Regions from separate parts of the Caldanaerobacter subterraneus subsp. tengcongensis MB4 genome, predicted to be linked through region 1. Evidence: riboswitches for the same ligand, from Rfam matches in the RefSeq annotation. Region 1 holds a riboswitch; the other holds the start of a gene.
What was found. A riboswitch is a leader RNA that binds a small molecule or an ion and turns the genes downstream of it on or off. The one in region 1 is predicted to bind glycine.
Positions count from the first base shown of each region.

Region 2: linked by a shared signal. The riboswitch ahead of gcvT (glycine cleavage system aminomethyltransferase GcvT) and the one ahead of TTE_RS09030 (GrdX family protein) in region 1 are both predicted to bind glycine.

Region 1 covers NC_003869.1:1,823,540-1,828,512, reverse strand. The annotation lists gene TTE_RS09040 (FAD-dependent oxidoreductase) at 14-1,354, shown strand; gene yedF (sulfurtransferase-like selenium metabolism protein YedF) at 1,445-2,014, shown strand; glycine riboswitch at 2,105-2,206, shown strand; gene TTE_RS09030 (GrdX family protein) at 2,332-2,709, shown strand; gene trxB (thioredoxin-disulfide reductase) at 2,722-3,648, shown strand; gene trxA (thioredoxin TrxA) at 3,665-3,979, shown strand; gene TTE_RS09015 (glycine/sarcosine/betaine reductase component B subunit) at 3,993-4,973, shown strand, end outside.
Region 2 covers NC_003869.1:311,029-316,001, reverse strand. The annotation lists gene TTE_RS01445 (ISLre2 family transposase) at 214-1,617, opposite strand; gene TTE_RS01440 (lipoate--protein ligase) at 1,745-2,725, opposite strand; glycine riboswitch at 2,943-3,041, shown strand; gene gcvT (glycine cleavage system aminomethyltransferase GcvT) at 3,092-4,216, shown strand; gene gcvH (glycine cleavage system protein GcvH) at 4,229-4,609, shown strand; gene gcvPA (aminomethyl-transferring glycine dehydrogenase subunit GcvPA) at 4,615-4,973, shown strand, end outside.

The DNA of each region.
Region 1 (4,973 bases):
GGTAATTTATAGTATGGAGACGGATGTTTTAGTAATTGGAGGAAGTGCGGGTGGAATTTTAGCGGCTTTATCTGTTAAAAAGACGTACAAAGACAAAAAAGTAACAGTTATAAGAATGGCAGAAAGAGTGATGGTTCCTTGTGGAATCCCTTATATTTTTGGTACTTTAAAAGATACTTCAAAAAATGTGATCCCTGATTCTATGCTTACAAATGCAGGAGTAGAGTTGGTAATAGACGAAGTTGTCTCTATTGATAGGCAAAATAAAAAAGTTTCTACAAGAAAAAATGGAGATATTTCTTATAAAAAATTAATTTTAGCGACAGGTTCCCTACCGATAGTTCCGACATTTATACCTGGCTATGACTTGGACAATGTATTCACAATAAAGAAGGATGAGGAGTATTTGAAATTTGTTCAACAAAAGATTAACGAAGCAGAGGATGTTGTAGTAGTAGGTGGGGGCTTCATTGGAGTTGAAATGGCAGAGCAGGTACAATTATTAGGTAAGAATGTTACAATAATAGAAGTGGCAGATAAACTCTTGTGGCAGGCTTTTGACCCAGAATTTAGTGATATGGCGGAAGCTAAATTAAAAGAGCATGGTATAAAAGTGCTTACAGGTACAAAAGTTACAAAGTTTATTGGAGAAAAAGAAGTCAAAGAGGTAGAAATCCATACTGGAGAGAGGATAAAGGCAGACGTTGTTATAGTAGCTATGGGAGTAAAGCCTAATACAAAGTTAGCTGAAGAAGCGGGTATTAAACTAAATGAAAAAGGCGCAATAACTGTTGATGAATATATGAGGACAAATGACCCAGATATTTTCGCAGTAGGTGACTGCGCGGAAAAGAAATGTTTCTTCACAAGGAAAAACGTACCAATACTTTTGGCTTCTATTGCAGCTAATGAAGCTAAAATTGCTGGTGTAAATGCATTTGAGTTAAGATTAGTAAGAGAAAATAAAGGCACTATAAGTGCTTTCTCAACAAAGATATACAATACTGCTTTTGCTGCAGCAGGCCTCACAGAAACACAAGCTAGAGCTGAGGGATTTGATATAGTCATTGGTGAATTTAACACTATAGACAAACACCCTGGAACACTGCCAAATACCATGAATGTTAAGATAAAATTGATTTTTTCAAGGTATTCAGGAGTTATACTGGGAGCTCAACTAGCAGGTGGAGATAATGTGGGTGAAATGATAAACATTTTAAGCCTAGCAATACAAAAAGGGACAACAGCTTCAGAATTGACTACTTTCCAAGTGGCGACCCATCCACTTCTTACTTCATCGCCAGTTTCTTACCCAATAAGTTCTGCTGCTTTAGATGCTTTGTCAAAAATATGATTAAGTGTTATAATTAAATTAAAATGAAAAAAGGCAGGATTTTAACAAACCTGCCTTTTTTCATGAGTTAAAAGGGGAGGGAGAATTTTTATGGATAATATAGTTGATGCAAGGGGTAAAAACTGCCCTATTCCTGTCATTATGACTAAAAAAGCGTTGGAAAACATTCAGGAAGGAAAAATTTTAGTAATTGTGGACAATGAAACGGCTAAAGAGAATGTTTCAAAATATGCGAAAAGTGCAGGTTGTGAAGTGGCAGTAGAAGAAAAGGAAAAAGAATTTTACATAAATATTTACAGGAAAAAGACTGTAATCAATGAAAAGAGCGATAATTATGTAGTTGTCGTTACTTCTGACAAATTTGGTGAGGGAGATGAGAGACTTGGTAAAATTCTAATGAAGAGCTTTATTGTTTCTCTAAAGGAGCAGAGTAAAAAGCCTGAAAGTATAATTTTTATAAATAATGGTGTAAAGCTTACCACAGAAGGTTCAGAAGTCATCGAAGATTTGAAAGAGTTAATGGAAATGGGAGTGGAGATTATCTCTTGTGGAACTTGTCTTGATTTTTATGGCATAAAAGAAAAGCTTTTAGTGGGCAGTATTTCAAATATGTATTCAATAGCAGAAAAAATGACTACTTTGAGGGCAATCAGGGTATAACCTTTAAGAGAAAATGTATTGACGTTGGTGATTTTATGGAATATAATATAATTGTAAAGTATTTAACAAACAATTTAATATTGAAATGGGATGAAGAATGCGGGAGAGACCCTAACCGGGCGCCGAAGGAGCAAGCGGGTATATGGCCTGTATACTCGTGAAACTCTCAGGCAAAAGGACCGCATTCGGACCATATCCCGGAAAGCCTCTAAAGAGGCACCGAAGGAGCAATTCTTCTATAAAGAAGAATCTCTCAGGTAAACAGACGGGGGAATAAAAGGCGTAAGGTCCTTTTATTCCCCTATTTTGGTGATATTATGAAATACGTTATCATCACAAATAACCCTTTAGTAAGAGATAAATATCCTCAAAACTGTGAGTTTGTTGTGGGAACAATTGTTAATGTATTGACAAGGTGTAGAGACCTCATCCATAAAGGATATGTCTTAATGTCCCATCCTTTTGCGGGAAACGTAAAACCAGATTGTTCTCCTTTTAAATCTGTTTTGCTTAAGGAAAATAAAGGCCCTGTTGATTTTAATAGTGTGATGATAATTGAGGAATGCCTTAATAGAGTAAAAGAGATAATAGAGAAGGAAGGAATAAATTATATAGACGATGAAAAGGTTTTAAATGACTTTGCCTACCTTGATAAAGAATTGATAAAAGAAGCTATAGAAACTTTTAGAGAATAGCGAGGTGAAATTGTGTCTACTTTATATGATTGTCTCATAATTGGTGGAGGGCCTGCTGGACTATCTGCAGCGATTTACGCTTCAAGAGGAAAATTGAATACTGTAGTTTTTGAAAGAAGTAAGATTGGAGGTCAAGCTGCTATAACGGATGATATAGAAAATTATCCCGGTTCTGTGGAAGAGGCGACAGGACCTAAAATTGTAAAGAGGATGAGAGAACAGGCAGAATCTTTTGGAACTTGTTTTGTCATGGAAGAAGTCAAAAAAGTAGAATTGAGCGAAAAGATAAAAAAGGTTATAACTACAAAAGGCTGTTATGAAGGGAAGACGGTTATAATTGCTACAGGAGCGGAACATATGAAATTAAATGTGCCAGGAGAAGAAGAATTTATAGGCAAAGGAGTTTCTTATTGCGCAACCTGTGATGCAGATTTCTTTACTGATTTGGATGTGGTAGTGGTAGGGGGAGGGGACTCTGCTGTTCAGGAGGCGTTATACCTCACTAAATTTGCTAAAAACGTTACAATTATCCACAGAAGAGATAAGTTAAGAGCAAACAAATGCTTGCAAGATAAGGCTTTTAAAAATCCCAAAATAAAATTTCTGTGGGACAGCGTAGTGGAAAGGATAGAAGGGGATGGGATAGTAGAGAAAGTTATAGTGAGAAACGTCAAAACAGGAGAGTTGAAGGAAGTAAAAACGGATGGGGTGTTTATTTTCATCGGGATGAAGCCCAGTACAGAAATTTTCAAGGGATTAATTGAGATGGATGAAAGGGGATATATTCTGACAGATGAAAATATGAGGACAAATATTGAAGGAGTGTTTGCCGCAGGGGATTGCAGGGCAAAACTGTTAAGACAAATAGTGACAGCAGCGGCAGATGGGGCGATAGCAGCAGTAGCTGCTGAGAGGTATATTGAAGAATTGGAGTGTTGAAAGGAGGTGAGAATTGGTGATTGAAGTGAATAAAGACAATTTTGATGAAGTAGTAAAAAAGGAAGAAAAGTTGGTCTTGATTGACTTTTGGGGACCAAAGTGCGAACAGTGCCTTGCTTTAATGCCTGAAGTAGAAAAGTTAGAGCAAAAATATGCTGATAAAGTTAAATTTTGCAAATTAGATGCTTCACAAAACAGGAGATTGTGCATTTCTTTGAAGGTATTAGGACTTCCAACTTTTCAGCTTTACAAAAATGGCGAAAAAGTGGATGAAATATCAAAAGATGTGACAATAGAGAAGATTGAGGAGATGATAAAAAGGCATATTTAGAGGAGGTGATTTTATGAGGCTGGAAATAGGGAATATTTATATAAAAGATGTGGTGTTTTCTGATGTAACAAAAGTAAAAGATGGAGTGCTTTACTTAAATAAAGAAGAAATAATTAAAGCTTTAAAGCAAGACAGCAGACTAGAAAGAGTAGATATAGAAATTGCAAAGCCGGGAGAAGAAGTGAGAATAATACCAGTAAAGGACGTAATTGAACCGCGTGTCAAAGTTAGAGGAAAAGGAGGAATATTTCCAGGATTTATAAGCAAAGTAGAGACAGTAGGAGAGGGTAGAACTCATGTCTTAAAAGGGACAGCTGTGGTGACAACCGGTAGGATTGTGGGATTCCAGGAAGGCATAATTGACATGTCAGGGGAAGGTGCAAAATATACTCCTTTTTCGAAGCTTATAAATATCGTAGTGGTGTGTGAACCCGTAGAAGGGCTTCCAAAACATGAACATGAGGAAGTTGTAAGAATAGCTGGTTTAAAAGCAGCAGCTTTGATAGGGGAAGCTGGAAGAGATGTAGAACCTGATGAGATAAAGGAATATGAAACTTTGCCACTCCTTGAAAGTGTGAAAAAGTATCCCGATTTGCCTAGAGTAGGATATATTTACATGTTACAGAGCCAGGGGTTGCTTCACGATACTTATGTGTATGGAGTTGATGCTAAGAAAATTGTTCCAACTTTCATTTATCCTACAGAAGTGATGGACGGGGCTATAGTCAGCGGCAATTGCGTTTCAGCCTGCGATAAAAATACCACCTATGTTCACATGAATAATCCCATCATAGAAGATTTATATGAAAAGCATGGCAAAGAAATAAATTTTGTGGGAATAATCATAACAAATGAAAATGTCACACTAGCGGACAAAGAAAGGTCTTCTGATTATACAGCCAAATTGGCAGAATACCTTGGGCTTGAGGGAGTCATTATTTCAGAAGAAGGTTTCGGGAATCCAGACACAGACTTGATAATGAATTGTCGTAAG
Region 2 (4,973 bases), 1.2 Mb from region 1:
TTCCTTCCCTTCCCTTCCCTTACGGGAGGGGGTAAAATTTTGATAAAATAAAAACGATAATTGTTTGACAATTTTCTTTTGATTATATTTTATCACTCTTACGTTAAAAATTCAACAAGCTCAGGTAAAAAGATAGTGTCAAGATACTGTAGGATTTTTTTAAGACAACCCCTGAAACTTAGTTAATTTCAGCCTTCAACTTATCATGCTTTTTTATATAACTTGTGCATATTTTAATGCTCTTAAAACCCTATATATTGGCGTTACTTTCCCTATATTCAAAACTGTAATATTGTTTATCTTTTCATTTGTAGACGTTTTAACTCTCCTTACCGCTTCTTTTATTTGCTTCTTCGTTAATTTGTAACTTCCTGCATTTATATTCTTTTTCTTGCCCCATTCTACTTCTCTTAAGTCTCCTCCATTCTTGCTAAATACCCTTAATTTCGCCATTAGTTTTAATCCTTCTCTGCTCCACCCTAATGGATTCCTGCTTAGTCTTGCTGAAAATACATGGCTTATATGTCCTTCTGCACTGCACCCTATTACATCTTCGTCTTCACTGTATATCTTTATCCCTTCCCAATTGTTTAGTATGTATTTCTTTGCTTCTTTTATCTTCTCTTTCTCTCTCTCTTCCTCTGCTGCCTTTATTAACTCATCAAATACCTTCTTTACTCCTTCTTTATCCCCTTCATTTATTGCTCTCCATATCTTATCCCTATACTTTGGCTCTTTTGATGTAGCTTTTAATACGTATTTGTTTAAATGATATCTGTCTAGTACAAACCTTGATTTTAATATCCATTTTAATCCCTCTTTTATCCACGGTGCCCCATCTCCTGCTATGTATATCTTCTCTATCTTCTCTTCTTTGTAATTGTCTTCTATGTAATTTGCTACATCTATCCATATGTCTTCAGGTTTCTCTCCTACATATGCTTTGTAATAGACATTCTTCAGTACGTTCCTTCCGTTTTTCTCTTCTCTACCTTCATGTATGTATACTAATCGTGGAGTTTCATCTCTCCCGTCCTGTAAAGGTACATGGTCCTCGTCTGCCTCTATGTATAAACCCCTTACTTCTTTCTTTTCTTTTATTTCTCTCTTTACTTCTACTTCCCCTATTTCCCTTATTGCATTTAATACCGTCTGTTTACTTAACTCCTCTGGACATGCTTTTTTACTACTTCTCTCATATGATTCTTCTATTGCGTTTTCTACTAACTTTATCTTTACTCCCTTTTCTATCCTATCGTGCCGTCCTATCTCTAATGCATCATCCACCAAATATGTATATCTCCCATCCTCTTTAGATTTGTAATATGTCCTCTCATATTCAATATCCCCAAGGACTGTCGTTAATCTCTTTTTATCTTTCCTCTCTACTACCCATTTTTCTTTCCTTCTCTTGTCTTCTTTTATTATCCTATCTAACTCTTCAATAATTGCTTCTATTGCCCCTCTACCTAGTTTGTCCGTGAGTTCCTTTATCCTTGCTACAAGCTCTGTAATATTCATTCCTTTGTTTAACAAATCACCAAAAATTTCTACTACTTCCTCAGTGAAATTTAGAGCATTTTGTAGTATAATATCCTCAAAGATATGTTTTTTCACAAGAGACACCCCTTTCGTGTTTTTTGGTTTTCCACAATCTATTTTATCACAGGGGTTGTCTCTTGTTTTTTTCACTCAAAAAATCCTACGATAATTTTACACTATGAGGTAAAAAAAGAAAAAATTTTTAAAACATCACCTCAATCAAATTATCAATAGTTATATTTGCCATATAATCTTGAAGATTTATCTTTGAAAGAGCCTTCCTCACCTCTTCCTCAGAGTGCTTTACCCCTTTTAATAAATCCTCCACTTCAGAAATGTCGTACTTCCCAAAGAAATCTCCGTATATTTTTACATCTTTTATTATACCCTTTTCTACATTTAGATTGACTTCTACAGTACCGCCGGGGAATTTTTTCTCATGCTTCATTTTATAGTCGGGAGAAGACCCGAAATTCCACTCCCAAGTGCCGTATTTCTCTTCTACTAATTTGTTTATCTTTTTTAAATCCTCTTCTGTAAATTCGTACATCTCTCCTCCGCCAGTTTGCTCCTTTATGTGTTCCATTATTAAATTTATAAATTCCTCTATAGTGATAGGCTCTTTTAAATATTCGCTTATATTCGCCACTCTTTTGGATACAGACTTAACTCCCTTATCTTCAAACTTAACAGGCCTCACCTTTAAAGCAGCTGACAGGTCTGTAATATTTGATGAAAAGAGCAAAGTTCCGTGGTGCAGAATCCTATTCTTGTAATAATACTGGGCATTTCCAGATATCTTTTTCCCATCAATGGTTATATCATTTCTGCCGGAAAACTCTGCTTCCACTCCTAATTTTCTAAGAACGTCTATAATAGGCTGTGCAAACCTTTTAAAATCTGTAAATCCACCCTCATCTGCATTTACAATAAACGTAAAGTTTAAGTTGCCTAAGTCGTGAAAAACCGCCCCTCCCCCTGATAGCCTTCTGACAACGGGAATTTTGTGTTCTCTTACATAGTCCAAATTTATCTCTGCCAGAGTATTTTGATTTTTGCCAACTATTATGCTGGGTTCATTGCGCCAGAGCATAAAGCATTCGTCTTTGAATTCCTTTAAAACGTATTCTTCAGCTGCCAAGTTGAAATAGGGATTTGTGTTTTTGTTATAAATATACAGCATACACTCCACCCCTCGTCTCAATTTTAACGATTGTTGACTTAAAGTCTATGGATAATATATAATGATGGTAAAAGTATAGCATAATTTTAAAAAAAATTGAATACTGTCTAGATGAAGATAGCGAGAGATTATCTTCCATAAATGGAAGATAGCCGAAGGGGAAATACAAAGGCCCGCCAAGCCTTTGTAGAAGCTCTCAGGCGGCAGGATCGCTATCGGATAGGCCTCTGGAAAGTCTCGTAAAGAGCACCGAAGGAGCAATACATATGGAAGGCCATATGTAGAAGCTCTCAGGTAGAAAAACAGAGGAGTTGTGATGGCACTTAATCTTTTCGTGCTCACTCACAGCTCCTCTGTTTAAATTTTATGAAAGGGTGTGATAGTTTGGATAATCTCAAAAAAACCCCATTGTATGAAATTTATCCTAAGTACAATGCAAAAATAATAGACTTTGCCGGCTGGGCAATGCCAGTTCAATTCGAAAGCATAATATCAGAACACGAAGCTGTCAGAAATGCAGCAGGCCTTTTCGATGTATCCCATATGGGAGAAATAATTGTAAAAGGAAAAGATGCGTTTCCTTTCCTCCAGAACCTCCTCACAAATGACCTTTCCAAGTTAAATGACAATCAGGTGCTTTACACTTTCATGTGCAATCACAACGGAGGAGTAATTGACGACCTTCTAGTCTACAAGTATTCCAACAACTACTATCTTTTAGTAGTTAATGCAGCAAACATAGAAAAGGATTACAAATGGATGCTGAACAATGCAGGAATATACAAAGTGGAAATTGAAAATGTGTCAGATAAGATAGCAGAACTAGCAATTCAGGGTCCAAAAGCAGAAGAAATCCTTCAAAAATTGACTGATGAGGACCTATCACAGATCAAGTTCTTCTACTTCAAAGATAAAGTAAAAATTGCTGGTGTAGAATGCTTAGTTTCCCGCACAGGTTACACTGGTGAAGACGGATTTGAAATTTATATGCCAAATGAACATGCTGTCACCCTTTGGGAGAAAATTTTAGAGGCGGGCAAAGATTACGGCCTCAAGCCGGCAGGTCTTGGCGCAAGAGATACACTTCGCTTTGAAGCAGGTTTGCCTCTTTATGGAAATGAATTAGGAGAGGACATAACTCCTTTAGAAGCAGGTTTAGGATTTTTTGTGAAGTTTGACAAAGGAAATTTTATTGGAAAAGACGCTCTTTTAAAACAGAAGGAACAAGGATTAAAGAGAAAACTGGTAGGATTTGAAATGATAGGCAATGGAATTCCAAGACACGGGTATGAAGTACAGGCTGATAATCAAAAAATTGGCTATGTGACTACGGGTTATTTCTCTCCAACTCTTAAAAAGAACATAGGACTCGCTTTGATTGACTCAAAATACGCCCAAATAGGAAATCAAATTGAGGTAATAATAAGAAATAAGCCGCTTAAAGCGGTGATAGTAGATAAGAATTTCTACAAGAAAAATTACAAAAAATAGGAGGGTTTGAACATGGAAGTTTTAGAAGGCCTTTATTATTCAAAAGACCATGAGTGGGTAAAAGTAGAGGGAGACAAGGTATACATAGGAATCACAGACTATGCTCAGCATTCACTGGGAAACATCGTTTACGTTGAACTTCCGGAGGTAGGATCTGAACTTTCTGCTGGAGATGTACTTGGAGTAGTAGAATCTGTAAAAGCTGCTTCAGACGTGTACACTCCAGTAGACATAAAAGTGTTGGAAGTAAACAATTCTCTGGTGGAAGACCCATCCCTTATAAACAATGACCCATATGGAAGCTGGATGGTGATAGCAGAGCTTAAAGACAAATCTCAGTTAGATAAACTAATGAAGGCCGATGAGTACAGAAAATTCTTAGAGGAGGAGTGATAGTTATGTTTCCGTATCTCCCCATCTCCTCCGAAGATGAAAAGGAAATGCTAAAAACCATAGGAAAAAACTCTATTGAAGAATTATTTGAAGTCATCCCAAAAGAGGTTAGGCTAAATCGCCCCTTAAATTTGGGAAAACCCATGTCAGAGCTGGAGGTTAGAAAGCGCTTAGGAAGTTATGCAGATGAGAATAAAAATTTAAGCCAGCTTGTGAGCTTTTTAGGCGCAGGAGTGTATGACCACTACATCCCTTCTGTTGTAAAACACATAATCTCAAGGTCAGAATTCTACACGGCTTACACCCCATACCAGCCAGAAATAAGCCAGGGAACACTTCAAGCCATTTTTGAATACCAGACGAT